Regions from separate parts of the Mycobacterium paraseoulense genome, predicted to be linked through region 2. Evidence: predicted binding sites of a transcription regulator. Region 2 holds the regulator's gene; the other holds the start of a gene.
The links. Region 2 encodes LexA, which represses DNA repair genes until DNA is damaged. Its sites were predicted from a motif close to CGAACANNTGTTCG; they were not measured.
Positions count from the first base shown of each region.

Region 1: the regulator LexA is predicted to act here: its motif matches at 8,002-8,015, upstream of G6N51_RS24055 (error-prone DNA polymerase).

Region 1 covers NZ_AP022619.1:5,132,922-5,147,727, reverse strand. Annotated here, with positions in the region: gene G6N51_RS24085 (ATP-binding protein) at 1-603, opposite strand, end outside; gene G6N51_RS24080 (DUF2254 domain-containing protein) at 890-2,239, opposite strand; gene G6N51_RS24075 (class I SAM-dependent methyltransferase) at 2,509-3,114, opposite strand; gene G6N51_RS24070 (tRNA (cytidine(34)-2'-O)-methyltransferase) at 3,132-3,596, shown strand; gene G6N51_RS24065 (YciI family protein) at 3,643-3,984, shown strand; gene G6N51_RS24060 (nitroreductase family protein) at 3,962-4,606, opposite strand; gene G6N51_RS24055 (error-prone DNA polymerase) at 4,706-7,987, opposite strand; gene G6N51_RS24050 (wax ester/triacylglycerol synthase domain-containing protein) at 8,152-9,498, shown strand; gene otsB (trehalose-phosphatase) at 9,540-10,673, shown strand; gene G6N51_RS24040 (MaoC family dehydratase) at 10,670-11,542, opposite strand; gene G6N51_RS24035 (histidine phosphatase family protein) at 11,626-12,339, shown strand; gene G6N51_RS24030 (SDR family oxidoreductase) at 12,389-14,383, shown strand; gene G6N51_RS24025 (2OG-Fe dioxygenase family protein) at 14,425-14,806, shown strand, end outside.
Region 2 covers NZ_AP022619.1:5,978,561-5,993,366, reverse strand. Annotated here, with positions in the region: gene sthA (Si-specific NAD(P)(+) transhydrogenase) at 1-443, shown strand, start outside; gene G6N51_RS28205 (trypsin-like serine peptidase) at 440-1,279, opposite strand; gene G6N51_RS28200 (proteasome assembly chaperone family protein) at 1,478-2,452, shown strand; gene G6N51_RS28195 (alpha/beta fold hydrolase) at 2,498-3,529, shown strand; gene G6N51_RS28190 (PhzF family phenazine biosynthesis protein) at 3,576-4,262, shown strand; gene G6N51_RS28185 (peroxynitrite isomerase) at 4,289-4,774, opposite strand; gene nrdR (transcriptional regulator NrdR) at 4,813-5,277, opposite strand; gene G6N51_RS28175 (LysM peptidoglycan-binding domain-containing protein) at 5,388-5,882, opposite strand; gene lexA (transcriptional repressor LexA) at 6,171-6,869, shown strand; gene G6N51_RS28165 (LGFP repeat-containing protein) at 6,894-9,128, opposite strand; gene G6N51_RS28160 (acyl-CoA dehydrogenase family protein) at 9,702-10,862, opposite strand; gene hflX (GTPase HflX) at 10,956-12,377, opposite strand; gene dapF (diaminopimelate epimerase) at 12,424-13,296, opposite strand; gene miaA (tRNA (adenosine(37)-N6)-dimethylallyltransferase MiaA) at 13,310-14,233, opposite strand; gene G6N51_RS28140 (class III extradiol ring-cleavage dioxygenase family protein) at 14,241-14,806, opposite strand, start outside.

The sequences.
Region 1 (14,806 bases), 850 kb from region 2:
CCCGACCGCCCGGCTCAGGCCCTGGGTCTGGGCGCGGATCTTCTCGTCGTCGACGCGCACCGACGCGTTGATGACGTCCTCCGCGGTCAGCAGGATGGGGGCGTACAGGGTCACCCGCTCCCGCAAACCGAGGCCGTTGTCGGTCGCCTTATTCACGAGCATCTGACCGCCGTCGAGCAGGTTGTTGACTCCCGATCGGACCTCGGGGCTCACGTCGGTGTCACGCAGCCGCGTGTCCAGTTCGTACTTGCGCGCCTCGAAGTTCTTCTTGGCCCCCTCCACGTCGCGCCCTGTGCTGCCCGCCACCAGGGCGACGTCCAGGGCGGACATGTACTTGGTGATCACCGGGACCACGTCGGCGCGGGCCGCGGCCAGCCGCAGGCCACTCGAATTCGCCATCGCGCCCTCGATGCGCAGCGCCCCGAACACCGTCGCCAACAGCAGCGGGACCAGCACGATGGCCAGGACTTTCCACCCGACCGGCCAGTTGCTCAGCGACCAGGCCGGCGGGCGTTTGGCCGGCGCCGCGTCGGCGGCGCCGGGCTGTGCGAACTCGGGCGCGGCCGCCTCGGCCGAGTGGGCCGGGCGGGCGAACATGGTCACGTCGCCACGGCCGCGCGACCGGCCGCTGCGCTGATGCTCAGCGCTCGAGAAAACGAGAGGCTCATGAGACTTCCTGCTTTATCCACCCGTGCCACGCCAGAGGGGGCGCGAGCGCGTTGACGTGGCAATCCGACGAGTATGACAGCCCGCGGCCCAGCTCACCAGAATCCGTACTGAGCAGACAGGCCCCTCCAAGGTGAACCCGCGCGCGGGCGGACGATTCTGGCAAACAGGGGCCGCCGGAAAGCTACGCCGGGCGGAGGCGGAAGATCGCGCATCGCACCTGTTAGCGGTTCGGACGTGCATCGCTTCGATCGACGAGGTGGGTGAGGGCGTGCTCGACCCGGCGCGCCGCCTCCTGCAGTTGTTCGATCTCCGTGTCGTCGAAGTTCGAGCGGGCGACCGTGCCCCGCAACCGGTCGAGCTGCCCACGAACGGACGACTCGTCATCGACGTGCCAGGCCAGTTCCTCCAGGAGCAGGAACAGGCGGGCGATCACCTGTGGATCACTGGAGCCGTACCGACGTGGCTGAGTGATCGCGAGGTCGAGGATGTGGGTGAAGCTGGGGCGGCGCAGCGTCACCCGCACCCGGTCGTCGTCGTCGCGCAGCAGCACCGGGCCGAGATCACGGCCGGCCAGTTGGCACAACAGCGCGGAAATATGCCCCAGCGCGTGGATGGCGGTCGTCGGGTCGTTGATGCCCGGCGAGAGCGCCTTGTTCGCGACGTCGGTGAGCTGCCGCAGACCGTAAGACACGTCCTGCGCCGCGGTGCGCTCATAGCCCACCCTGATGGAGCGCTGCACCGCGCGCTGAAGCCGTTCGAAGGCCTCGTCGGTCATGCGGTCCTGCCGGGGCCATGCCACTCCGATCGGAACCCCTTCGACCAATGAGCTGCCGGGATAACAGTCGATGATCAGGTTGGCGTCCGAGTCGATTGCCGCGCAACGCATCCCGGCCTCGTCGATGCTGGTCAGGAATCCCGATGACGGGGCGGTGATGGCCAGAGCGTCGGCGGGCGGGGCGGGGAGAGCGGGAGGCGGGCGCCGATCGTCGAGCGGGCCCGTCGCGATGCGCACCGTGCGGCTCGCATCATCATGGACATCGCGCAGCATGGTCTCGACGCGGATCTGGCGCGCCAGGTGGGCCAGGAACAACACCAGGCCCAAGACGCTCACGATGCCGAGCAGGAAGGCGACCGTCACCGAGACCCGTGGCACGGACGCCGCCCCGCCGCCGTCGCCGCCACGGACCGCACGCAGGACTGTCAGCGCATAGGTGAACGTGGACAAGAACACCGCCAACGTCGCCTGAACGAAAAGGTCGCTGGTAAAGGTCCGCAGCAGTCGTGGAGAGAACTGACTGCTCGCCAGCTGCAACGTCACCACGGTGAGAGAGAACGTCAACGATGTCACGGTGATCAGTGAGGTGGCGATTGCACTGAGAAGAGCGCGAGCCGCGCCCCCGTCGCCACCGAACAACGCATCGGTCACCCATGGCGGCAACCCCTCGTCTATCCGCGCGTCCAGCATGGGCAGACACACCCCTGCCAGCGCCGCGCAGATGACACTCGCCAGCGGCAACGGCCACAACCGGGTCCGGACGCCGTCGCGCGCGGACTCGAATGTCCGCCTCACCGAAATGTCCGCCTCACCGAACAGCCGCCCCGACGGACCGTCCCAACGGCTGCGACGCCATCCCGGACGGAAAAGATCCGCCGTCGGCGGGCCGGGTTTCTGTTGGGCAAGGGCGGCGGTGGGGATGGGCGCGATCGCGTCGACGTGGCAATCCGACGAGTATGACAGCCCGCGGGCCAGCTCACCAGAATCCGTGCTGAGCAGACGGGCCCCTCCAAGGTGAACCCGCCCGCGGGCGCACGGCCCTGGCAAACAGGGACCGCCGGAAGCTACGCCGGGCGGAGGACCGCGACGAGGAAATCCGAGTCATCGGTGAACGGTCGCAGGTCCCAGGTGGACAGCAGCAGGTCGGGCGCGAACCCGGCCGCCGCCGCGTCGCCGAGGAACTCCGCGAAATCGTAGTCGCGGCCGGCGCCGAAGCCGATCGCCGCCCGGCCGTCGTCCGCGAGGTGGGCCCGCAGCCGGCTCAGCACCGGTCCCCGGGTGCTCGGGGCGAGGAACGCCATGACGTTGCCGGCGGACACGATCACGTCGAACGGTTCGGCGATGCCGCGCGCGGGCAGGTCCAGCTCGGCGAGGTCTCCGACGAGCCAGCGCGGGCCGGCGTAATCCTGCTCGGCGGCCTCGATGAGCGCCGGGTCGACGTCGACGCCGACGACGTGGTGACCGGCGGCGGCCAAGTACCCGCCCAACCGGCCGGGACCGCAACCGGCGTCCAGGATCCGCGCGCCGCGGGGCGCGATCGCGTCGACGAAGCGGGCCTCGCCGGCCAGATCGTCACCGGCCCGCGCCATGGCGCGGAACCGCTCGATATACCAGTGCGAATGTCCGGGATCGGCAGCGACTTTCCGCATCCAGAGGCTCTGCTCGACCATGCGACCATTATCGCGTTGTGTTCAAGCTGATGTTCTACTCCCCGCGCATCCCCCCGAATACGGGCAACGCCATCCGGACCGCGGCGGCCACCGGCTGCGAACTGCATCTGGTCGAGCCGCTGGGGTTCGACCTGTCCGAGCCCCAGCTCCGGCGGGCCGGGCTCGACTACCACGACCTGGCGTCCGTCACCGTCCACCCGTCGCTTCAGGCCGCGTGGGACGCGCTCTCGCCGGCGCGGGTGTTCGCCTTCACCGCGCAATCGACCACCTCGTTCGCCGACGTCGGTTACCGGGCGGGCGACGTGCTGCTGTTCGGGCCCGAACCCACGGGCCTGGACGCCGCGACGCTGGCCGATCCGCACATCACCGAGCGGGTGCGCATCCCGATGCTCGCGGGCCGCCGATCCCTGAACCTGTCCAACGCCGCGGCCGTCGCGGTCTACGAGGCGTGGCGGCAACACGGCTATGACGGGGCGGTGTAGTCGACCGCCGCGATGAGAATCGGGCCGCGCGGCGGTCAACAATGGCATGGCAACCTTCATCACGATCGGTTATGGCGACGAAGCCGGCTACCACCGGGTCAGCGACGAATGCAAACAGGCCGCGCACGCGCGCGACGATGAATTGGGCGCTGCCGGCGCAGTTGTGGGGATCGCGGGACGGCCCGTGACGGTGCGCAATCCGGACCGGGCGGGCGTGCGGGTCGAGGAGGGCCCGTTCCAGCGGTCGGCGCTGCCGATCGCGGGGTTCGCCGTGTTGGAGGCCGACGACCTCGACGCGGCGATCGAGCGGGTGAGTCACACGCCCTGCGCGGTCGCGCATGGGGTTGTCGAGGTGTGGCCGCTCGTTACCAGCCGTTCCAGTGCGTGACCTGCTCGGCGGGCAGCCGCTTGGCGGGGCGGAAGTCGGTGCCCTTGGTGTAGGCGATCGGGAACAAGCCGCCCTGGCTGTACTTGCCGTAGGGAATGCCCAGCACGTCGGCCACCTGCTGCTCACCGTCGCGGAGCAGGTGCAACGTCGTCCAGCACGAGCCCAGCCCGCGGGAACGCAGCGCCAGGCAGAAACTCCAGACCGCGGGGAACAGCGAGGCCCAGAACGACACCCCGCCCAACGGCGTCTGGTCGTCGCGGCCCTCGATGCACGGGATCAACAACACGGGCGCCTCGTGCATGTGCTCGGCGAGGTAGGTCGCGGAGTCGCGGACCTTGCCCATCCGCTCGCCACGGGTGTCCCCCTCGCCGTACTCGGGAGCGGGTGAGCTGAGGTAGGCCCGGGCGTTTTTCAGGTAGACGTCGCCGATCGCCTTTTTCTTCTCGGCGTCCTCGACGAACACCCATTGCCAGCCCTGCGAATTGGATCCCGTGGGCGCCTGCAGCGCCAGTTCGAGGCATTCCATCAGCACGTCGCGGCCGACGGGCTTGTCGAAGTCGAGGCGTTTGCGGACCGAGCGGGTGGTGGTGAGGACTTCGTCGACGGACAGGTTGAGGGTCATGCTTGGAGACTACCGAGGCGGCCGACCCCCGCCGAGCGTGCACTCAGCGCGAAAAATGAGCCGGAATCTCCGCAGTGGATACACGTTCGGCCAAAGAGGTCACCGGAAGTCGCGCGAGCGCGAGCCGACCGCCAGGGTGATGCGGCCCAGCCGCTCGGCGACGACGGTGACTGCGCCGCTTGCGTTTTGGACCTGGCCGCGCACCAGCATCGCGGGCGCGGTGTTGGCCAGCTTGCGGTGCCGCGCCCACACCGCCGGCGTGCAGAGGACGTTGACCATCCCCGTCTCGTCCTCGAGGTTGAGGAACGTCACCCCCTGGGCCGTCCCGGGCCGCTGCCGGTGGGTCACCGCGCCGGCGATCAGCACCCGGTCGCCGTCGGGCACGCCGAGCAGCTTCTCGGCGGGCACCACCCCCATCGCGTCCAGGTCCGCCCGCAGGAACTGCGTCGGGTAGCTGTCCGGGGACACGCCGGTGGCCCACACGTCGGCGGCGGCCAGCTCCAGCTCGCTCATCCCGGGCAACGCCGGGACATGCGACGACGAGCCCACGCCCGGTAACCGGTCCGGGCGTTGGGTGGCGGCCGCCCCGGCCGCCCACAGCGCCTCGCGCCGGGACATGGAAAAGCAACCCAGCGCCCCGGCCGTCGCCAGCGCCTCCGTCTGCGGCACCGAGAGCTGCAGCCGGGTCGTCAGGTCCAGCAGGGAAGCGAACGCGCCGTTGGTGTTTCGCTCCTCGACCAGCCGCTCGGCGAGGTCGTCGCCGATGTGGCGAACGGCGCCCAGCCCGAGGCGGACGGCGTTCCCTGCATCTTCCAAGGTGGCGTGCGCCAGGCTGGCGTTGACGTCCGGGCCGTGCACCGTCACGCCGTGCCGGCGTGCGTCGGCCACCAGCGACTGCGGCGAATAGAAACCCATCGGCTGCGCCCGCAGCAGCGCCGCGCAGAACGCCGCCGGGTGATGCAGCTTGAACCACGACGAATAGAACACCAGCGACGCGAAACTCAGCGCGTGGCTCTCCGGGAAGCCGAAATTGGCGAAGGCCTCCAGCTTTTCGTAGGTCCGGTCGATCACCTCGTCGGGGGCACCGTGCAGCGCGCGCATGCCGTCATAGAACCGGCCGCGCAGCCGCCGCATGCGCTCGGTGGAACGCTTGGAGCCCATCGCGCGGCGCAGCTGGTCGGCCTCGGCGGCCGAAAAGCCGGCGCAGTCGACCGCGAGCTGCATCAGCTGCTCCTGAAAGAGCGGCACCCCCAGCGTCTTTCGCAGCGCCGGCTCCATGGACGGGTGGTCGTAGACGACCGGGTCCAGCCCGTTGCGCCGGCGGATGTAGGGGTGCACCGATCCGCCCTGGATGGGCCCGGGCCGGATCAGGGCGACCTCGACCACCAGGTCGTAGAAGATCCGCGGCTTCAGCCGCGGCAGGGTCGCCATCTGCGCCCGCGACTCCACCTGGAACACGCCGACGGAGTCGGCGTGCGCCAGCATCTCGTACACCGCCGGCTCCGAGAGGTCGAGCCTGGCCAGGTCCACGTCGATCCCCTTGTGCTCTGCCACCAGGTCGATCGCGTAGTGCAGCGCTGACAGCATGCCCAGCCCGAGCAGGTCGAACTTCACCAAACCGATTGCCGCGCAGTCATCCTTGTCCCACTGCAGGACGCTGCGGTTCTCCATGCGCGCCCACTCAACCGGGCACACGTCGGCGATCGGCCGGTCGCAGATCACCATGCCGCCGGAGTGAATACCCATGTGCCGCGGCAAGTTACGAATCTGGTTGGCCAGGTCGACCACCGGCGGTGGGATGCCCTCGACATCGGGCGAATCGGCGAGCCCGTCCCAATGGCCGAGCTGCTTGCTCCAGGCGTCCTGCTGGCCCTGCGAGAACCCCAGGGCGCGGGCCATGTCGCGCACCGCGATCCGTCCCCGGTAGGTGATGACGTTGGCGACCTGGGCGGCGTAGTCGCGGCCGTAGCGGTCGTAGACGTACTGGATGACCTTTTCGCGCTGGTCGGACTCGATGTCCATGTCGATGTCGGGCGGTCCGTCACGGGCGGGCGACAGAAAGCGCTCGAACAACAGCTCGTTGGCCACCGGATCCACCGCGGTGACGCCCAGGGCGTAACAAACCGCGGAGTTGGCCGCCGATCCCCTGCCCTGACACAGGATGTTGTTGCACCGGCAGAACCGGGCGATGTCGTGGACCACCAGGAAGTAGCCCGGGAACGTCAGGTGCGCAATGACTTTCAACTCGTGTTCGATCTGGGAGTACGCGCGCGGCGCGGCATCGGCCGGCCCGTAGCGGTCTCGCGCCCCCATCATGGTCAGTTGCCGCAGCCAGCTGTCCTCGGTGTGCCCGGCGGGCACGTCGAAGGGCGGCAGCTGCGGGGCGATCAACGCCAGCCCGAATGCGCACTGTTCACCGAGCTCGGCGGCGGCGGTCACCGCCTCGGGCCGCTGGCCGAACAGCCGGGCCATCTCCTCGCCGGACCGCAGGTGCGAACCACCCAGTGGGGCCAGCCAGCCCGCGGCGGCGTCCAGGGACTGCCGCGCCCGGATGGCGCCCATCGCCATGGCCAGCCGACGCCGCGACGGCCCCGCGAAATGCGCCCCGGTGGTGGCGACGACGCCGACGCCGAAGCGCGGCGCGAGGGCGGCCAGCGCCGCGTTGCGCTCGTCGTCGAGCGGTTGACCGTGGTGGGTCAACTCGATGCTGACCCGCCCAGCGCCGAAACGATCCACCAGGTCGGCCAGCGCTCGCTCCGCCGCGTCCGGACCGCCATTGGAAAGCGCTTGGCGGACATGGCCTTTGCGGCATCCGGTGAGGATGTGCCAGTGCCCGCCGGCGGCCTCGGTCAGCGCGTCGACGTCGTAGCGCGGCTTCCCTTTCTCCCCGCCGGCCAAGTGCGCCGCGGCCAGCTGCCGCGACAGCCGCCGGTAGCCCTCCGGGCCGCGGGCCAGCACCAGCAGGTGCGGGCCGGGCGGATCGGGCGTCTCGGTGCGGGCCCCGCGCCCCAGGGACAGTTCCGCGCCGAACACGGTGCGCAGCTCGAGCTCGGCGGCCGCTTCGGCGAACCGCACCGCACCGTACAGGCCGTCGTGGTCGGTCAGCGCCAGCGCGCGCAACCCCAGCCGGGCGGCCTCCTCGACCAGCTCCTCCGGCGTGCTGGCCCCGTCGAGGAAGCTGAACGCCGAATGCGCGTGCAGCTCGGCGTATGGAACGGACGAGCGGGCCGCCCGGGTGTCGTCCGGCGGCCGGTACGTTCCGCGCCTGGGTGACAGGGGGGCGTCTTCCCCGGGCACCACCGGCACGCCGGCATGGCGGGGCTTGCCGTTGAGCACCCGCTCCATTTCCGCCCAGCTCGGCGGGCCGTTAAACCAACCCACGGCCGACAGTCTATCGAATGTGTGTTCGAATTTCCTCCGGCCCGGCCAACCGTTGTTAAACCGATCTTCAACTCATAAACAAGCTCTTAACGCCGCGCGCCTACCGCGGGCGCGGGGGCCGGGCAGACACTGGTAACCAGGCGAGATTTTCGGCGGGGGCGAGCATGGCGCAGGTGAGGGCACTGGATACGGCATTCCTGACGGCGCGGGATCCCGACCAGCACGCCGGCCTGGCGATCGCCGCCGTGGCGATCGTCGACGGCGGCGCACCCGATTACCGGCGCCTCAGTCGCCTTCTGGCCGAACGCATTCGGACGATACCGCGCTGCACGCAAGTGCCGCGTGCGCACCCGCCGGATCAGGACTGGGTCGACTGCCCGGGATTCGACCTCGCCCAGCACGTGCACAAGGTGGCGATCCCCCGGCCGGGCGACGACGCCGAGCTGGCCGGGGCCATCTCCCACGCCCTCGAGCGCCCCCTGCGCCCGGACCGTCCGCCGTGGGAGTGCTGGGTGATCGAGGGCCTGAAGGGTGGCCGGTGGGCGATCCTGATGAAGACCCATCACCGCCTGCTCGGCGGCAGCTCACCCGCGCATCTGCTCACCAGGCTGTGTGACGACGCCGACGACGACGCCTTCGCGGATGCCTCCGTGGACAAGCAGCTTTCGCGGCCGTCGAGGCGGCGGGAGGTCTGGGCCGATGCGCTGTGGCGGGCGTCGTGGACCGCGACCGGCGCCGTGCTCGCCGCGGTCTGGCCCGCGCTGCGGACGGGGGACCGGGCCGCCATCCTGCGCCGCTACGCCACGGTGCGCGTCCCGATCGCCGACGTTGACCGCGTCTGCCGCCGGTTCGATGTCACCATCGACGACGTCGCGCTGGCCGCGGCCACCGAGGGCTTCCGGACCGTGCTGCTCGGCCGCGGGGAGGAGCCGCGGGCGGGCTCGCTGCGCGCCCTGGTGCCGGCGCCCGCCCGTTCGCCTTACCTGCCGGTCGAACACGACGACCCGGTCCAGCGCTTGCGCGCGGTGCAGGCGAGGTGGAACGACAAGGAAACTCACCCGCCCCACACCGGCGGCATCGTCGAGTCGGCGCTCAACTCCTTGCCGAGCGTGGTGCGGGACAACGTCATACAGCTGCTGTCGCGGCTGCCGCAGCGCGCCGTCGTGACCTTGACGACGAACGTGCCCGGACCCCGGCACCGGCTGCGCCTCATGGGCCAGACGATGGTGCGCGTGCTGCCCGTCCCGCCGACCGCCGTTCAGTTGAGCACCGGGGTCGCGGTGCTGAGCTACGGCGACGAACTCGTCTTCGGCATCACCGCCGAGCCCGGCGCCGCGTTCGACGTCACGTGCCTGGCCGCCGGGATCGAGCTGGGCATGGCGCGGCTGGTCGCGCTCAGCCAGGACTCGGTCCTGCTGTTCAGCGGTCGCCGCCGCAAGCGGTCGCCGCGCGCGTTCCCCGGCCGCGCGCCGGGGCCGCGCCCGCCTTTCCCCGGACAAGCGCGGCACTGACCCGCTCCCGGCCGGTCCGACCATCGTGAGAAGGTTGGGGCATGCCACAGTCGGGGCCGGTCGTCATCGACCCACGCCGCCATGACGCCGTGCTCTTCGACGCATCCGACGCCGCCCTGGACGGGCGGCTGCGTGAGATCGGGGTGGGCACCGCCGCTTTCTCCTCCCCCGAAAGCCTGTCGAGGGTGGCCGACGGCCTGGGCGCGCGACCGGGCCGGTGCGTGGTCGTCACCACCGACGCGGCGGCCGTCGAGGCCGCGCGTGCCGGCGGGTTCGCGTTGGTCATCGGCGTCGACGCCGGGCCTGGTGACGCGCTGCGAGGCGCCGGCGCGGACGCGGTCGTCGCCGACCTCGGCGAGGTGACCGTGCGCACCGGGGACCGGCGAATGTCGCAGCTGCCCGACGCGCTGGTGGCCCTCGACGACCTGGCCGCTCGGCGGCCGGCGGTGTTCTTCGACTTCGACGGCACGCTGTCCGACATCGTCAACGACCCGGATGCCGCCACCCCGGTCGCGGGCGCCACCGAGGCGCTGCAGCAGCTGGCCGCCCGGTGCCCGGTCGCGGTGCTGTCGGGCCGGGATCTGGCCGACGTGACGAAACGGGTTGGGGTGCAAGGAATCTGGTATGCCGGTAGTCACGGCTTCGAGCTGACGGCGCCCGACGGCGCGCATCACCAGAACGACGCCGCCGCGACGGCCGTGCCGGTGCTGGAGCGTGCGGCCGGCGAGCTGCGGGAGCGGCTGGGCGCCATCCCCGGTGTGGTGGTGGAGCACAAGCGCTTCGGGGTCGCCGTGCACTACCGCAACGCCGCGCGCGACCGGGTCGGCGAGGTGGCGGCCGCGGTGCGCGCGGCGGGCCGGCGCGACGGGCTCCGGGTGACCACCGGCCGCGAGGTCATCGAGCTGCGCCCGGACCTGGACTGGGACAAGGGCAAAACGCTGCGCTGGGTGCTCGATCACCTGACCGAGGCCGAGTCCGGTGTCCGGACGCCGGTCTATCTCGGCGACGACATCACCGACGAAGACGCGTTCGACGCGGTGCGCGACGGTGGCGTGCCGATCCTGGTGCGGCACTACGACGACGGCGACCGCGCTACCGCGGCGCAGTTCGCGCTGGACAGCCCGGCGCGGGCCAGCGAGTTCACCGCCCGCCTTGCGGGCCGGCTGTCCCGCTAGGCCTGGACGTATTCCACCGCGCCGTCGTCGAGCACCACGCGAGGGCCGGAACCCTCGGCGTCCGACGCCTCGGTCCGGAACACCGCCTTGCCCGGTTCGGTGCGCCAGATCAGCGTGGTCAGCGTCTCGCCGGGAAACACCGGCGAGGTGAACCGCGACGCGATCGAGGTGACGTTGGCCGCGACGCCGCCACCGAGCTCGGCGACCAGCGCGCGGCCCGCCACCCCATAGCTGCACAGCCCGTGCAGGATCGGCTTGGGAAACCCGGCCATCTCCCGGGCGAACCACGGATCGCTGTGCAGCGGGTTGCGGTCACCGGAAAGCCGGTAGATCAGCGCCTGGTCCTCCCGGGTGGGCAGCGGGACCCGGGCGTCGGGCTCGCGGTCGGGGATCTCCGGAGCCACCGGCCGCTGACCGGGCACTCCCCCGAACCCGCCCTCGCCCCGGATCACCAGGGTGGTCAGCGTCTCGGCGATCAGCTTCTCCGAGTCGGGGTCGGTGCCCCGGCCGCGCAACACCAGGATCGCGTTCTTGCCCTCGCCCTTGTCCTGGATGTCGGCGACCTCGGTGACCACCGACAGCTTGCCCGCGGGCGGCAGCGGCGCGTGCAGCCGGATTTCCTGCGAGCCGTGTAACAGCATGGCCCAGTTGAACGTTCCGACCTTGCCGGCCGCCCCGAACGCCGGGCAGCAGATCACCGCGTACGTGGGCAGCACCTGCTGGTCGATGCCGTGGCTGTTCTCGGTGGTGAAGGACAGATCGTCGAGGCCGGCGCCGACGCCGAGCGCGTACAGCAGCGTGTCGCGGTCGGTCCACTCCAACAGCATGGGTTCGGTCACCGCGCCGACCGCACTCGGGTCAATCGCCATCTGAGTCTCCTTCTGACGTATTTTCTCCACCTAACCATCGCAAACCCTTCCCACCGATGCGGTCGGCAGGGCAGGCTATCGACATGCCGAAGCGCAGGTTGGTCCGGAATGTCTCGAAGGTCGTCGCGGCGCTCACCGCGGCCGTAATCGTCGGCGCCTGTGGCGGATCGCCGCAGGCACGCAGCATCACGGTGACGTTCATCCGGCACGCCGAGTCCGAAGCCAACGCCAGCGGGATCATCGACACCTCGGTGCCGGGCCCGGGCCTGAGCCCCGAGGGCAAGGGGCAGGCCCAGCAGGTCGCCCACCAGGCGGGTCATAAGGACTACGACGGCATCTACGCCTCCACCATGGCCAGAGCCCAGCAGACCGCCGCGCCGCTGGCCGCCGAGCTGGGCAAGCAGGTCGAGGTGCTGCAAGGCATCCAGGAGATCAACGCCGGCTGGTTCGAGGGCAAGCCGGTTGCCCAGGAGGGCGCGACATACCTGCTGGCGCCGGCGGACTGGCTCAGGGGCGACAGGCAAGACAGCATCCCCGGGTCGGTCAACGGCAGGGAGTTCAACGACAGGTTCACCGCGGCCATCCAGAAGGTCTACGCCAGCGGCCAGCACAATCCCGTGCTGTTCTCGCACAAGTTCGCCATCGAGTACTGGACGCTGATGAACGCCAAGAACGCCAAGGACACCCTGCTGACCAGCCACCCGCTGCCCAACATCGGGCGCGTGGTGATCACGGGTAACCCGGTGACCGGCTGGACCCTGGTGGACTGGGACGGCATTCGCGACTTCCACAGCTGACGCGCGGGAACGGTTGACGCGGTGGCCCCCAGCCGCCACGATGGGCTGCATGCGGTATGTCGTTACCGGCGGTACCGGGTTTATTGGGCGCCACGTCGTCGGTCGCCTGCTGGAGGCCCGGCCCGATGCGCAGGTGTGGGTGCTGGTCCGGCGGCCGTCGCTGGGCCGCTTCGAACGGCTCGCCTCCGAGTGGGGTGAGCGGGTCAAACCACTGGTCGCGGGGCTGCCGGAGCTGGAGCTGACCGACGAGACCCTCGCCGAGCTGGGCCGCATCGACCACGTCGTGCACTGCGCGGCCATCTACGACATCACCGCCGGCGAAGCCGAGCAGCGGGCCACCAACGTCGAAGGCACCCGCGCCGTGATCGAGCTGGCGCAACGGCTGGGCGCGACGCTGCATCACGTGTCCTCGATCGCCGTGGCGGGCGAGCACCCCGGCGAGTACACCGAGGACGACTTCGACGTCGGCCAGCAGCTGCCGACCCCGTACCACCGGACGAAGTTCGAAGCCGAGCTGCTGGTGCGGTCGACGCCCGGGCTGCGTTACCGGATCTACCGCCCGGCGGTAGTGGTGGGCGACTCCCGCACCGGCGAGATGGACAAGATCGACGGGCCGTACTACTTCTTCGGCGTATTGTCGGCGCTGGCCGTATTGCCCAAGGTCACGCCGATCCTGCTGCCCGACACCGGCCGCACCAACATCGTGCCGGTCGACTACGTCGCCGACGCGCTCGCCGCGCTCATGCATATCGACGGCTTGGACGGCCGCGCGTTCCACCTCACCGCCCCCAAAACCGTTGGGCTGCGCGGCATTTACCGTGGTGTCGCGAAAGCGGCCGGGCTGCCGCCGGTGCGCGGATCGCTGCCCGGCTCGGTGGCCGCACCGGTGCTGAAGGTGCGCGGGCGGGCCAGGGTGCTGCGCAACATGGCCGCCACCCAGTTGGGAATCCCGGCCGAGGTTTTCGACCTCGTCGACCTCAAGCCGACGTTCGTCAGCGACAAGACCCGGGAAGCGCTGCGGGGCAGCGGAATCGGCGTACCCGAGTTCTCCAGTTATGCCCCCAAGCTGTGGCGCTACTGGGCCGAACACCTCGACCCCGACCGAGCCCGGCGCAGCGATCCGCTGCGCGGCCGGCACGTCATCATCACCGGCGCCTCCAGTGGCATCGGCCGGGCGGCGGCGATCGCGGTGGCGGAAAGGGGAGCGACGGTCTTCGCCCTGGCCCGCAACGCCGACGCGCTGGACCAACTGGTCGCCGAGATCCGCACGGGCGGCGGCGACGCCCACGCCTTCACCTGCGACGTCACCGATTCCACCTCGGTCGAGCACACCATCAAGGACATCCTGGGCCGCTTCGACCACGTCGACTACCTGGTGAACAACGCCGGCCGGTCGATCCGCCGCTCGGTGGTCAACTCCACCGACCGCCTGCACGACTACGAGCGGGTGATGGCGGTCAACTACTTCGGCGCGGTGCGCATGGTGCTGGCTTTGTTGCCGCACTGGCGCGAGCGCCGCTTCGGCCACGTGGTCAACGTCTCCAGCGCCGGCGTGCAGGCGCGCAACCCCAAGTACAGCTCGTACCTGCCCACCAAGGCTGCGCTGGACGCATTCGCCGACGTGGTCTCCTCGGAGACGCTGTCCGACCACATCACGTTCACCAATATCCATATGCCCCTGGTGCATACGCCGATGATCGCGCCGTCGCACCGGCTCAACCCGGTGCCCGCGATCAGCCCGGAGCGGGCGGCCGCCATGGTGGTGCGGGCCCTGGTGGAAAAGCCGGCGCGCATCGACACCCCGCTGGGCACCCTCGCCGAGGCCGGCAACTATTTCGCGCCGCGGACGTCCCGGCGCATCCTGCACCAGCTCTACCTGGGTTACCCCGACTCCGCCGCCGCCCGCGGGCTGCCCACCGAACCGCCCGCGGCCGCCCAGGCCCCACGCAAACCGAGGCGGCCCGTCCGCGCGGTCACCGCCGGCATCCGGACACCGCGAGGAGTCAAGCGGTTGGTGCGCCTGGTGCCCGGGGTGCATTGGTAATTCGGGCGTTTCAACCCATCCGATCGCGGTATTCCGGCGCGATGAGCCGGACTCTTCCCGAAAAGCGGGCGGACGCCGACCCGGTGGCCGCCGCGGCCCGGCTGGTCGCCGCGACGGGCGCCGCGGTGATGTCCGCGTTCGACGTGACGCGCGGCCTGGGCGCGGCCCGCGAGGAGTGGACCCGGTTCGCCGGGCACTGGCGGCGCCTGGGCCCCGACCCCTACGCGGCCGAGCTCGGTGTGCAGCGAATGCGCCGGTACGGCCAGTACGCGTTGCGCGATCGCGTGCTGCGCCCGATGCCCAGGACCACGTTCGTGCAGCCGCAGGACTCCAACCCCCTCTACATCGGCAGGGAGCGCGACTTCGAGCCCCTGACGGATGCGTTCGCCCGGGATCCCTTGCTGCATAAGCTGATCGGGTTGC
Region 2 (14,806 bases):
TGGAACAGGGCCGGCTGGCGGCCTACCACGCCTTCGGCGAAGCGTGCGAGGGCATCACCGAGCTGCAGCCGATCGGCATCTACTCCATCCCCGAGGTGTCCTACGTCGGGGCGACCGAGGTCGAGCTCACCAAAAACGCGATCCCCTACGAGGTGGGGGTGGCCCGCTACCGCGAGCTGGCGCGCGGCCAGATCGCCGGCGACTCCTACGGGATGCTCAAGCTGCTGGTGTCCACCGACGATCTCAAGCTGCTGGGCGTGCACATCTTCGGCACCAGCGCCACCGAGATGGTGCACATCGGGCAGGCCGTCATGGGCTGCGGCGGCACGGTCGAATACCTGGTGGACGCCGTGTTCAACTACCCGACTTTTTCCGAGGCCTACAAGGTGGCGGCGCTCGACGTGATGAACAAGGTGCGCGCGCTCAACCAGTTCCGCCGCTAACAGCTGTCGTCGAGTTCGCCCGGAACCGGGTCGCCGGGCCCGCCGGCGTCCGCGCGGGTCAGCAGCTGCGCGGTCTGCGCATCGAACGGGGCCGAATACGACACGTTCGCGGCGCACCCGCCGCGCTCGAAACCACCGATCACCCCGGTGACCGTGGTGCCGCTGACCCAGGGCGCGCCGCTGGTGCCGTCCACCAGCCCCTCGCACGGAAACGAGGGGAACCCGCCCTCGGTCAACGACGTGCTGGCCTGACACCCGATGGGCGCACCGCCCACGCCGGCCGGATAGCCCATCACGGTGACGTGGCTACCCGGCGGCGGCGTCGTGCCCAGCGTCAACGCCAGGCCGGTCCTTGACTCGACCGAGTCCCCGGCGTCGTTGCTCAGCCGCGCGATTGCATAGTCCGCGTTGGGGTCCTTGCTGGCGGTCCAGCGGGGGTCGAGATAAACGGCGTCGGCCTTCCACACGTCGGCCGGAGCCGGGGGCGCGTCGCCGGCGAAGCCGGGCACGAAGGTGATCTTGGAGGCCCCGGCCAGGCAGTGCGCAGCGGTGATCATCAGGTTGCCGCCCGCCGAATGCACGACCGAGCCCGTGCACACGTGCAGCGGGCCGCCGTCGATGAAGATCGCGCCGACGCGCTTGTCGGGGTCCACCGGCCCCGCCACCGCCTTCTGCTGCGGCTGACCGAGCCGCTGCACCGGCGCGCTGCTCCGCGGAGGCGCGGCCGGCGGGGCCGACGCATGATCGCCCGGCGGCCGCTTGCACGACGTCACTGACGTCGCCACGGCGACCACCAGGCACAGCATCACGGTCGGTACGCGCATCGGTTTCATCATGCCTGACACCCGCACGGCGAGCCGACTTCAACGCGTCGCGTCCCTCCCGACCCGCAAGCGACTCGCCCTGCCAACCCCCGACGTGTTCTCTTCTGGATGAAACGCGAACTTCACATTGCTGTTTGATATTGATGCCCACTGATTCGGGGGACACTGGTAGGGCACCCATGGAGAAACCCCCGAGAGGAGGCGATCCCGATGGCTCACGATGAGGACCCGCAGGAGCCGGACTACCAGCCGGGACAGGCCGGCATGTACGAGCTCGAGCTGCCGGCGCCGCAGTTGTCGACGTCGGATGGCCGAGGCCCGGTGCTGGTGCACGCGTTGGAGGGTTTCTCCGACGCCGGTCACGCGATCCGGCTGGCCTCGTCGCACCTGAAGGCGGCTTTGGACACCGAGCTGGTCGCGTCCTTCGCCATCGACGAATTGCTGGACTACCGGTCGCGGCGGCCGCTGATGACGTTCAAGACCGATCACTTCACGAACTATGACGAGCCGGAACTGAGCTTGTACGCGTTGCGTGACACCATCGGTACCCCGTTCCTGCTGCTCGCCGGCATGGAACCGGATCTGAAGTGGGAGCGCTTCATCACCGCGGTGCGCCTGCTGGCCGAGCGTCTGGGCGTGCGGCAGACCATCGGCCTGGGCACGGTCCCGATGGCGGTCCCGCACACGCGGCCCATCACGATGACGGCGCACTCCAACAACCCCGAGCTGATCGCCGAGTTCACGCCGTGGATCTCCGAGATCCAGGTCCCGGCCAGCGCGTCCAATCTGCTGGAGTACCGGATGGCCCAGCACGGTCACGAGGTCGTCGGCTACACCGTGCATGTGCCCCACTACCTGACGCAGACCGACTACCCGGCCGCCGCCGAGGCCCTGCTCGAGCAGGTGGCCAAGATCGCGTCGCTCGAGTTGCCGCTGACGGCGTTGACCGAAGCGGCGGCAGTGATCCGGGCCAAGATCGACGAGCAGGTCGAGGCGAGCGCGGAGGTTGCTCAAGTGGTGACCGCGCTCGAGCGCCAGTACGATGCCTTCATCGACGCTCAGGAGAACAGGTCGTTACTAACTCGGGACGAGGACCTGCCTAGCGGCGACGAGCTTGGCGCAGAGTTCGAGCGATTCCTCGCCCAGCAGGCGGAGAAAAAGCGGGACGACGACGACCAGGTCTGACCTTTCCACCCGGCCTCATCGCGGCCCGAGACCAAGGTTGGCGACATGAGCGAGCGGAAGCGCAAAAGCACTCTCCGCCCGGTGCGTGAGGTCGCCGCCCCGCGGCTGGAGTTCCGTACCATTCACGGCTACAAGCGGGCCTACCGGATCGCCGGTGACGGGCCGGCGATCCTGCTGGTCCACGGCATCGGTGACAACTCGACGACGTGGAATACCGTGCAGGCCAAGCTCGCCCAGCGGTTCACTGTCATCGCCCCCGACCTGCTGGGCCACGGGCGATCGGACAAACCGCGCGCCGACTACTCGGTCGCCGCCTACGCCAACGGGATGCGCGACCTGCTCAGCGTCCTCGACATCGAGCGGGTGACCATCGTGGGCCACTCGCTGGGCGGCGGGGTGGCCATGCAATTCGCTTACCAGTTCCCGCATTTGGTGGAGCGCCTGATCCTGGTCGGCGCCGGGGGCGTCACCAAGGACGTGAACTTCGTGTTGCGGTGGGCCTCGTTGCCGATGGGCAGTGAGGCCCTCGCGCTGCTGCGACTGCCCCTGGTGCTGCCGGCCGTCCAGATCTTCGGGCGGGTGCTGGGCACGATGCTGGGCAGCACGGGGCTGGGCCGCGACCTGCCCAACATGCTGCGCATCCTCGACGACCTGCCGGAGCCGACGGCCTCGGCGGCCTTCAGCCGCACGTTGCGGGCGGTGGTGGACTGGCGCGGGCAGATCGTCACCATGCTGGACCGCTGCTATTTGACCGAGGCCATCCCCGTGCAGATCGTCTGGGGCGCCAAGGACTCGGTCGTCCCGGTGGGGCATGCGCGGATGGCCCACGCCGCCATGCCCGGCTCCCGCCTGGAGATTTTCGAAGGCTCCGGCCACTTCCCCTTCCACGACGACCCGGCCCGCTTCATCGACGTGGTCGAGCGCTTCATCGACAGCACCGCGCCCGCCGAATACGATCAGGCCGCCCTGCGCGCGTTGTTGCGCACCGGCGGCGGCGAGAAGGCCGTCAGCGGGCCGGCCCCCACCCGCGTCGCCGTGCTGAACGCCATGGATTCCGACGAACGCAGCGCCACCTGAACCACCTTGGTCGGTGCCGCGGCGGCCGGGGCCGTACAGTCGGGCCATGGGTATCGACGTCACCGTGTTGCGGGTGTTCACCGATCAAGACGGGAATTTCGGCAATCCACTCGGCGTCGTGGATGCCCGCCAGGTGGGACCGGCCGACCGGCAACGGCTGGCCACTCAATTGGGATACAGCGAAACGGTTTTCGTCGACGTTCCCGCCGCCGGGTCAACCACGGCACACGCCAGCATCTACACCCCGCTGATCCAGATCGCGTTCGCCGGACACCCGACCGTCGGTGCGGCGTGGTGGCTGCGGGAGCACGGGACGCCGATCAACACGCTGCAGGTGTCGGCGGGGCTTGTGCAGGTGAGCTACGCCGCCGAGCGCACCGGAATCAGCGCCCGCTCGGAGTGGGCGCCCGAGGTCGGCCTCCACGAATTCGGTTCGGCCGACGAGCTTCTCGCCGCCGACCCGGGAGACTTTCCCGACGACACGGCGCACTACCTGTGGGCCTGGACCGACCAGGCCACCGGATCGCTGCGCGCCCGCATGTTCGCCGCGAATCTCGGAGTGCGGGAAGACGAGGCGACCGGCTCGGCCGCGATGCGCATCACCGACTACCTCAGCCGCGACCTCCACGTCACCCAGGGCAAGGGATCGATCATCGAAACCACGTGGAACGCCGAGGGCTGGGTGGGGGTGGCGGGACGCGTCGTCAATGACGGTGTGCGGCATCTGAACTGACCCCGGGCCGGCCGACCCGGGAGGGCTCAGCCCTGCCGGTGCAGGACCGCGGCGAGGTGGTGCTGCAACGGCTGCCCGACCGCACCCATCCGCACCGAATACGAGAGCTCGTCGCCGTCGATGCGGAACGAACGGCCCAGCGCGGTCACCTCTTTGGCGGTCGGGGTCAGTCCGACATCGGTTGTGGAGAGCTCGATTTCGACCAGGGCACCGGTGACCGAGTACGTACCCACCTCGATCTCGGTGATGCCGCTCGGATGGGCCAGGACCAGTTCGACGTGACCGGGCTGCGGCGCGCGCAGGTATCCGGTCTCTGCGTGCAACGGCTTGCCGTCGGCCGGCGCCCTGGTCTTTTGCGCGTACGCCAGAAACGGCTTGCCGACGTGGGAGAAGACCACTTCCTCCAGGTAGTCGAAGGGCTGGATTGTCGGGTACTCGCCCGACCCCCGGCCGGCCCAGGTCCCGAGGAGTGGTGCCAGGGCCGCGAGGTCGGGATGCAAGTCGATAGGCATGAAAACGAGCCTAGGCCCGGACGGCGTGGGCCGGGTCGTCAGCTCGGGGTGGTGACCTGGCGGTGTTCGCGCAGCGCCTGAATCTCGCGCTCGAAATCGTCCGCGGACTCAAACGAGCGATACACCGAAGCGAACCGCAGGTAGGCCACCTCGTCGAGGTCGCGCAGCGGACCGAGGATGGCCAGCCCGACCTCGTGGCTCGCGACCTCCGGGGACCCCGCGGCGCGCACGGCGTCCTCGACCTGTTGGGCGAGCAGGTTCAGCGCGTCGTCGTCCACCTGCCGGCCCTGGCAGGCCCGGCGGACACCGCTGATGACCTTCTCCCTGCTGAAGGGCTCGGTGACTCCGCTGCGTTTGACCACGGCCAGCACCGCGGTCTCCACGGTGGTGAAACGCCGTCCGCACTCGGGGCACGATCGGCGGCGCCGGATGGCCTGCCCCTCATCGGTTTCCCTCGAGTCGATCACCCGGGAATCGGGATGACGGCAGAACGGGCAATGCATGACCGCTCCTTCGCCGTGCCGACTACCAGGTACCGCAGCACTTCGAGCGTACCCGTGCGCTTACCCGCACGCGCATACGCGGCCGATAAGCGGTCCCGGCACGGCGGTCCTCAGCCGACCGGGGCGATCAGGGTCTGACCGGCCACCACACTCGGCGAGTTCATGTCGTTGAGCTCGCGGATGCGGTCGGCCACCTGGCGGGCCGGCGCGTCGGGCGCCACCCGGTGCGCGACGTCCTGCAGCGACTCCCCCGCCTCGACGCGCACGACGGCCAGCCGGTCGGGCACGTGCGCTCCCGAACTCCCGGAGGCGCCGTTGAGCACCTGACCGACATTCCCTACGAGGCCCAGCCACAGAGTGATCGCACCGGCGGCCAGCGCCAGCCAGACGGTGGTGGCCACCGTGACGGGACGCTTGCGGTGCGGCGCGGCGGACATCGCGACGCCCGTGCCGCGGTAGCGCATGGGCGCGCCCGCCGGTCGCGACGGGACGGGGCGGCGCGAACGGGCCAGCGCGTCCCGGCCGTAGCCGAGGCCCTCCACCGGTCCGTTGACCGGACGCCGGGGGCTGCTGGTACGCGGCGCCAGCGTGTGGATGGTTGTCATCTGCGTTCCTCCGGTCAACTAGATTCGCTCAGCTGTTCGACTGTATCGCTCGTGTGTTCGAAATCCGAACATGTGAGCGAAGCGTGTCGCACGAGTCGAACGCTAGACCACGCCACCGACAAGTCCGTGGTCCCCAGAGCTGACATGCGGCTGAAATACCCGATCCGCCGAAGAGTTACACCTTTGTGATTAACGATGTCGATGGCGATTTTGTGCCCGTCCGCCACGGCGACACGCCAGTCGAACACATGTTTGATTCTTGGGCGCGGTGGGGCTACATTCAGTGCCATGAGCGACAGCAACGACACCTCATCGGCCGGCGCGGGCGGTCGACTGCACGCCGTCGATTCATCACTGACCGAACGGCAGCGCACCATCTTGAACGTCATCCGCGCGTCGGTCACGAACCGCGGCTACCCGCCGAGCATCCGGGAGATCGGCGACGCCGTCGGCCTGACGTCGACATCGTCGGTGGCTCATCAACTGCGCACCCTGGAACGCAAGGGATACCTGCGTCGCGACGCGAACCGCCCCCGGGCGGTGGACGTCCGCGGCGCCGATGACGACGTGGCGGCGCCGGCCACCGACGTCGCCGGGTCGGACGCCCTGCCGGAGCCGACCTTCGTCCCGGTCCTGGGGCGCATCGCGGCCGGTGGGCCCATCCTCGCCGAGGAAGCCGTCGAGGACGTCTTCCCGCTGCCGCGCGAGCTGGTCGGCGAGGGCACGCTGTTCCTGCTCAAGGTCGTCGGCGACTCGATGATCGAGGCGGCGATCTGCGACGGCGACTGGGTGGTGGTGCGACAGCAGAACGTCGCCGACAACGGCGACATCGTCGCGGCCATGATCGACGGGGAAGCCACCGTCAAGACGTTCAAGCGGGCGGGCGGTCAGGTGTGGCTGATGCCGCACAACCCCGCGTTCGATCCGATTCCCGGCAATGACGCGACCGTGCTCGGCAAGGTCGTCACGGTGATCCGCAAGGTCTAGCCCCGTGGCGCGACCCCGCCCGGCTCAGTCCGCCTTGACGAAGCCGTTGGCCTGGGCCACTTCCTCACTGGACAGCCAGATTTCGGCGAGCGTGTCGTGGTAGAGCTCGCTGCCCGGCGTGTAGTACAGCCCGAAGCGGGCGCTCGCCTTGATCGGGTATCCGTCGGGCGCCTGGTAGGGATCGTCGAGCGGTAGGTGGATGGTCGGGCGCCCGGCCGGCCCGGCCCCCGCGCCGCTGTCTTCGTCGTCCGCGGCCGCGTGCCGCCCCCCGCGCTGCTCGGATGGGGTGACCGCCGGCGCGGGCGCTTCCGCATCCGTGGCGGCGGCCTCGGCCTCGGCCTCGACCTCGGCGACGTCCGCGGGCACGTGCGCCACCGCGATGTCCGGATACTCCGCCTCGGGCGCGGCGGCCTCGGCTGCACCGCCGTCGAATCCGGCGTCCGCAGGCGCGTGCGGCACGGCGACATCCCGGTACTCGGCCTCCAGATACTCGTCGTCGGCGTGGTCGTCGGCGTGGTCGGCGGGCTCGTGCTCATCGCCGGCGTACTCGGCGTCGGCGTAATTCGCATCGGCGTAGTCGGACTCGCCGTACTCGGACTCGCCGTATTCGGATCCGGCGTATTCGGCCTCTATTTCGGGGTAGCCGGCCTCCGACAGGGCCGCAGGCGAGACGACGGAGAAGGAGTCGGTGTCCACCGCGTCGGGGTCCTCCTGCTCGCCCGCGAATGGACCCTCGTCCGCGCCGCCGCGCCGCCAGCTGACCCGCCCGGCGGCCTCGGCTTCGGGGGCCCCCACCTGGTGGCCGAACTGTTCGGTGGTGACGTCCTCGTGCCCCCAATGCTGGTCGCCCACGGCGTCGTACCCGCCGGCGAAGTCGGGGTGCGGCTCGTAGTCGGCATCCTCCTGCGCGGCACGACGCCGACGCCACCCGAAGGCCAGCAGCCCCGCCAATACGATCAGCACGACCACCGGAATGACGGCCAGCAACCACCACGACTGCCACGTGAACTTCTTGGGATGGGCCGGCATCGCCGAATTACTCGGCTGGTTCTGGCCCGACACCTGCAGGCCGGACAGCAACGGCGCGAGGTTGGCCGGTTCCGTGCTGAACGTGTTCTTCGCCCGGTTCCAGGAGATCTTGCCGCCGGCGAACTGCTGGGAGACGACGTCGCCGTCGAGGGCCTGGTCAGCGACGGGAGCGCCCAGCTTGCCGGCCGGCCCGCGGAGCTTGTCCCACGCCGCCTTCATGGCCCCGCGCACCACGAACGCGCCGTGCTCCGAAGTCCAGAAGATCACCGGCTTGTCAGCACCGGAGAAGGTGACGACGCGGCTGGACGGGATGCCGCCGTCGGACTCGGTGGCGGTGGGGAATCCCAGGTCGCTGCCGGCGGGTCCGCCCAGCGACTCGTACTTGGCCAGGATGTTGCTTTCGACGGCGTTCGCGCCGGTGGCCGGGCTGAAGTACACCTTTCCGTTAGCGAAGTCCTGGGCGATCCCGTCGCCGCCGATCGGATACTGCGCGCCCTTCTTGACCCCCAACGGCCCATTGGGGCCGCCGGCGGCACGCCATGCCATGTTGATGGCCGCGGTGGGGTCGATCGCCACCTGCAGGCCCTTCAGCTGGTCGGCCAAAGCCGGGGGCTCGGTGGTGAACTGCTTCGTCTGCCTGTTCCACGAGACCTGGCCGCCGCTGAACTTCTGGGCGGACACCTCGCCGTTGTAGGTTTCGTCGCCGACCGGGACCCCGAGCACGCCGCCCGAACTGCCGAGCTTGTCCCACGCGGCGTTGATCGCGCCGCGCACGACGAACGCCCCGTGGTCGGGCGTCCAGAAGATCACCGGCTTGTCGCTCGCCGAGAAGGTGGCCACCCGGCTGTCGGGTCCGGCCAGGCCGGGCACTTCGTTGATGGCCGGGAAACCCAGATCGCTGCCGGCGGGGCCGCCCAGCATCTCGTATTTGTCCAGGATGGGCCCGTAGACGAATTTGGCGCCGGTCGCCGGGGTGAAGAACATCTTGCCGCCGTCGAAGTCGAGCGCGAAACCGTCGCCGGCCGGGTACACATCGCCCTTGCGGGCGCCCAGAGGCGAACCGTCACCGCCGGCCTTCTCCCACGCCGCCATCATGGCCGCCTCGGCGTCGCCGATGGGGGACGCCGCTGCGGGGGGCGCCAGCAAGGCGGCGGCGGCAATTGCCGCGGCGGTCAAGCTGACCAGCGCGCTCCCGACCAGCCTGCGCATGTGACCTCTCTGCCCGTTCACCAAGCCTCCCAGCCGACGGCTATTCCCCTATCAGCGGCTACGCCCGCGCCTGCACAGCCGGCGAGCGAGCCGCGGTACCACCGCGGGGAAACAACCCCGTTCCGAACCGCATTTTTGCCGGGCTCGCATAACTTTGCTCCCGCCAACGAAAAATGCGAAGTCAGATCACGAATATTACAAAAACGGATACCACGCCGATGTCGAAATGATGCCGAGCCACGCTCAAATCGCGGCCAACCGCACCGTCGCTCGCGCGATGTTCGGATAATCGTGTCGAAACCCGCAGCCGACAACCGCGTGTGCAATAAGCAACGGCCGCCGTCCTGCGTGACGACCGGGCGCCCGCAGGCGGTGCCGAACTTCACCAGGTACCCGGCGGCGTCATGCTTTTCGGCTCGGCAGTCGGCCATTACCCGGGCGACGTACCCGAAACACATGTCCCGACGGTACGTGAGGCCATTAACTCTTTCACGATCTACCCGAGAAAACCGGCCGCGTGGCGGGCACCGATCGGGTTTGCCGTAACCGTGCGAATTGGCCGGCCGATCGCGTTGTCGACCAACGGTGTTTGGGCTAGACCCCCAGGCTGCGGCCGATGATCTCTTTCATGATCTCGGTCGTACCGCCGTAGATGGTCTGCACCCGCGCGTCCAGATAGGCACGGGCGACGGGGTATTCGCGCATGTAGCCGTAACCGCCGTGCAGTTGTAGGCACCGGTCGATCAGGTGTACCTGCTTTTCGGTGGAGTACCACTTGGCCATCGCCGCTTGCTCGGCGGTCAGCTTCTTGTCCAGGTGCAGCCGGATGAACTCGTCGACCATCATGCGCACCACGGTGGCTTCGGTCGCCAGCTCGGCAAGCACGAAACGGCTGTTCTGGAAGCTGCCGATCGGCTTGTTAAATGCCTTGCGCTCCTTGGTGTATTGCAGCGTCTGCTCGAGCACCTGCTCCATCGCCGCGGCCGCCATGATGGCGATCGAGATGCGTTCCTGCGGAAGGTTCTGCATCAGGTAGATGAACCCCAAGCCCTCCTGCCCCAGCAGGTTTTCGGCGGGCACCTTGACATCGGTGAACGACAATTCGGCGGTGTCCTGTGCGTCCAGCCCGATCTTGTCCAAGTGGCGGCCGCGTTCGAAGCCCTCCATGCCGCGTTCGACCACGAGCAACGAAAAGCCCTGCGCCCCTTTGTCGGGATCGGTCTGCGCGACCACGATCACCAAGTCGGAGTTGATTCCGTTGGTGATGAACGTCTTTGCGCCGTTGAGCACGTAGTGGTCACCCTGCTTGACCGCGCGGGTCTTGATGCCCTGCAAGTCGCTGCCGGTTCCGGGTTCGGTCATCGCGATCGCGGTGATGAGCTCGCCGGTGCAGAACTTCGGCAGCCAGCGCTGCTTCTGCTCCTCGGTAGCCAGGGCCAGCAGGTACGGCGCCACGATGTCGTTGTGCAGGCCGAAACCGATGCCGCTGTAGCGGCCGGCGGTGGTCTCCTCGGTGATGATCGTGTTGTACCGGAAGTCGGAGTTACCGCCGCCGCCGTATTCCTCGGGCACCGCCATGCCGAGGAAGCCCTGCTTGCCGGCTTCGAGCCACACGCCCCGGTCGACGATCTTCGCCTTCTCCCATTCGTCGTGATGGGGCGCGACATGACGATCGAGGAAGGCCCGATAGGACTCGCGGAACAGCTCGTGCTCCGGCTCGAAAAGCGTGCGCTGGTACTTGACGGCACTGCCCATGTGGATGACCTCCGGCGGCTGGGAACTCTGTCGCCCAACATATACCAACCAGACGGTTGGTCGGCAGACGGCGGGGTCGGGCCGCCGCGGAGATCAGCGGGCGGCGAACTCTTGCAGGCGCCCGGCCAGCGCCACCGGGACCCGGGCCTTGATCCGGGTGCCGTCGGGGTGGTGCTCCTGCTGCTGCACGCGCCCGTCGGCGTGCAGCCGCGCCACCAGGTCGCCGCGGTGGTACGGAATCACCACGTCCACGGCCGTGTCGGTGGGAACGGCGAGCTCCCCCATCCGGCGCCGAAGCGCGTCGATGCCCTCGCCCGTCCGCGCCGAGACGAACACCGCGCCGGGCAGCGCGTGCCGAAGCTTGGCCAGGGTCAGCCCGCTGGCGGCGTCGACCTTGTTCACCACCAGCAGCTCGGGCGGCGGGTCGCCGTGATGGTCGGCGATGACCTCGGAGATCACCTCGCGCACCGCGTTGATCTGGGCCAGCGGGTTGGCGTCCGAGCCGTCGACAACGTGCAGCAACAGGTCGGCGTCGACGACCTCCTCCAGCGTCGAGCGGAACGCCTCGACCAGCTGGGTGGGCAGGTGGCGGACGAACCCGACGGTGTCGGTGAGCACCAAAGGGCGACCATCGGAGAACTCGGCGCGGCGGGTGGTGGGCTCCAGCGTGGCGAACAGCGCGTCCTGCACCAGGACCCCCGCCCCGGTCAGCGCGTTGAGCAGGCTCGACTTGCCGGCATTGGTGTAGCCGACGATGGCGATCGAGGGCACGTCGCTGGCCAGGCGCCGGCTGCGCTGGGTGTCGCGGACCTGCTTCATGTCCTTGATCTCGCGGCGCAGCTTGGACATTCGTTCGCGGATGCGGCGGCGGTCGGTCTCGATCTTGGTCTCACCGGGACCGCGCAGGCCCACGCCTCCCCCGCTGCCGCCCGCGCGGCCACCGGCCTGCCGGGACATCGACTCACCCCAGCCGCGCAGCCGGGGCAGCATGTACTCCATCTGGGCCAGCGACACCTGCGCCTTGCCCTCCCGGCTGGTGGCGTGCTGGGCGAAGATGTCCAGAATCAGCGCGGTGCGGTCGATGACCTTGACCTTCACCGCCTTCTCCAGCGCGGTCAGCTGCGCCGGCGACAGTTCACCGTCGCAGATCACCGTGTCGGCGCCGGTCGCCAGCACCACTTCGCGGAGCTCCTGGGCCTTGCCCGAGCCGATGTAGGTCGACGGGTCGGGCTTGTCGCGGCGCTGGATGAGGCCTTCGAGCACCTGCGAGCCGGCGGTCTCGGCGAGGGCGGCCAGCTCGGCCATGCTGGCCTCGCTGTCGGCGGCGGTGCCGTCGGTCCACACGCCGACCAGCACGACGCGTTCCAGCCGCAGCTGGCGGTACTCGACTTCGGAGACGTCGGCGAGTTCGGTGGACAGTCCGGCGACGCGGCGCAGCGCGGACCGTTCTTCCAGGGCGAGTTCGCCGGTGCTTGGCTCCGCAGGAGCGTGAGTTTGGAATTCAGGTTGTGTCATAGGCAATACACGATGATGCACGGCGGATCGGCGTCGCGCACTCGAATTAACGCGGCTGCGCGTTCCACCATTCCTCGCTGATCTCCCCGTGCGCCACCAGTACCGAGGGCCCCCGCAGGTAGCTGGTGGCGTCGGTGACGGTGACGACGACGTCGCCGCCGGGCACCCGCACCGTCAGGCTGCCGGTGGCCGCACCGGCGGCGGCGAGCGCGGCCACGGTGGCCGCGACCGTGCCGGTGCCGCACGAGCGGGTCTCGCCTACGCCCCGTTCGTGCACCCGCATCCGCACCGCGCCGTCGGCCGGTGCCGTCAGGACTTCGACGTTGACCCCCTCCGGGAACTGGGCGTGGTCGAAGGCAACCGGCGCCGCCACGTCCAGCGTCGCCAGTTCCTCGTCGGTCAGGTCCGGATCGACGCACGCCAGGTGGGGATTGCCCACGTCGACCGCCAGGCCGGTAAACCGCCGGCCGCCGACGAGCGCGCTTCCCGGACCGAGCGTGTTGGCCTTGCCCATCTCGACGCTGATGTCGGCGCGGGCCGCGCCGGCGTGGTGCACGGTGACCGGCCGGGGCCCGGCGAGCGACCCGACCACGAATTCGTCGCGGGCCTCCAACCCGCTGGCCCGCAGGTAGTGCGCGAACACCCGGACGCCGTTGCCGCACATCGGGGCGAGCGAGCCGTCGGCGTTGCGGTAGTCCATGTACCAGTCGGCCGAGGCCACGCCGTCGGGCAGCCGGTCGAGCACGCCGGCCGAGAGGGCGGCACCGGCGGTGGTCACGCGCAGCACCCCGTCGGCGCCCAGCCCACGCCGCCGGTCACACAACGCCGCCACCCGGGCCGCGGTGAGGTCGAGCGTGGCCTGCGCGTCCGGGAGCACCACGAAATCGTTCTCGGTGCCGTGGCCCTTGGCGAAGATCATGTGCGCCACCCGCTCAGGATACGTGGCGCCAGGCCCGCAGGGCCTCGTCGACGAGCCGGGCGCCGTCGTCCGCGTCCAGCCAGCGGACCCGGTGGTCGCGGCGGAACCACGACCGCTGGCGTCGCACATAGCGTCGGGTGCCCACGTACGTCTGCTCGCGCGCGTCGCGCAGCCGATCGGCGCCGCCCCCGGCGTCCAGCGCCTCGATCACCTGCGCGTAGCCCAGGGCGCGCGACGCGGTGACACCGTCGCGCAGGCCCGTGGCGAGCAGCGCACTCACCTCGTCGACCAGGCCGTGGTCGAACATCGCGTCGGTGCGGCGGGCCAGCCGTTCGTCGAGAAGCGTTGTCTGGCAATCCAGGCCGACGATGGCGGCGTCCCACCTCGGGGTGCCGATGCGGGGTGCCGACGCGGCGAACGGCCGGCCGGTCAGCTCGACCACCTCGAGCGCCCGCACGGTGCGCCGCGCGTCGGTGGGCAGGATGGCCGCGGCCGCGGCGGGGTCGCGACGGGCCAGCTCGGCGTGCAGGCCCCCCACCCCCACCTCGGCCAGCCGCTGTTCCCAGCGTGCCCGCACGGCGGGATCGGTGGCGGGAAACGACCAGTCGTCGAGCAGCGACTGGATGTAGAGCATGGAGCCGCCCACGATGACGGGCACGGCGCCGCGGGCGGCGATCGCCTCGACGTCCGCGGCGGCGGCGGCCTGATAGCGGGCGACCGTCGCGGTCTCGGTGACGTCCAGGACGTCGAGCTGGTGGTGCGGGATGCCGCGGCGTTGGTCGACGGGCAGTTTGGCGGTGCCGATGTCCATTCCCCGATAAAGCTGCATGGCGTCGGCGTTGACGATCTCGGCGCGGCCCCCGACCCGTTCGGCGACGTCGAGCGCCAGCTGCGACTTGCCGGTTCCGGTGGGGCCGATGATCGCCAGCGGTCGCACGGCCACCTCAGAGCTGCCAGGCACCGGCGAAGTAGCCCACGCCGTAGGGGGCACCGCGGTACAGCTCCTTGGCCGATCGCGGGCCCGGCTCGGCCAGGCCGGCCAGCACCTGAAAGGCGACCCGGCCCAGGATCTGCCGCGGCAGTCGCGCCAGGGCCGCGACGTCACCGGTGGCCAACGCGTCGTCGAGGGCCAGCTGCGCATCGGCGTTGCCGGGGTCGTAACCACCGGGGGCGGCCGGAGTCAGGGTGTTCGCGCCGTCGGCCACGACCAGGACCCCTATCGGCTCGGGAGACCGGTCGATCTCGGCGCGCAAGCGCCTGCCGCGGGCCAGCGCGGTGTCGGCGTCGTGGTCGGCGGCGTAGACCCGTGCCTGCGCGGTGGCGTCCGGCCGGACTTCGCCCCGGACCCACGCGGCCAGCAACGCGCACACCGGCAGGTCGGCCGGCGCCCCGACGTCGGCCCGCGGGGAAAGCCCGACCCGTATGTCCGCGCCGAAACCCGCGAAAGTGCCGGCCGCGCCGGGGCCGAACGCGTCGTCGCGCCCGGCGGTCCCGATGACGGTCCAGCGCG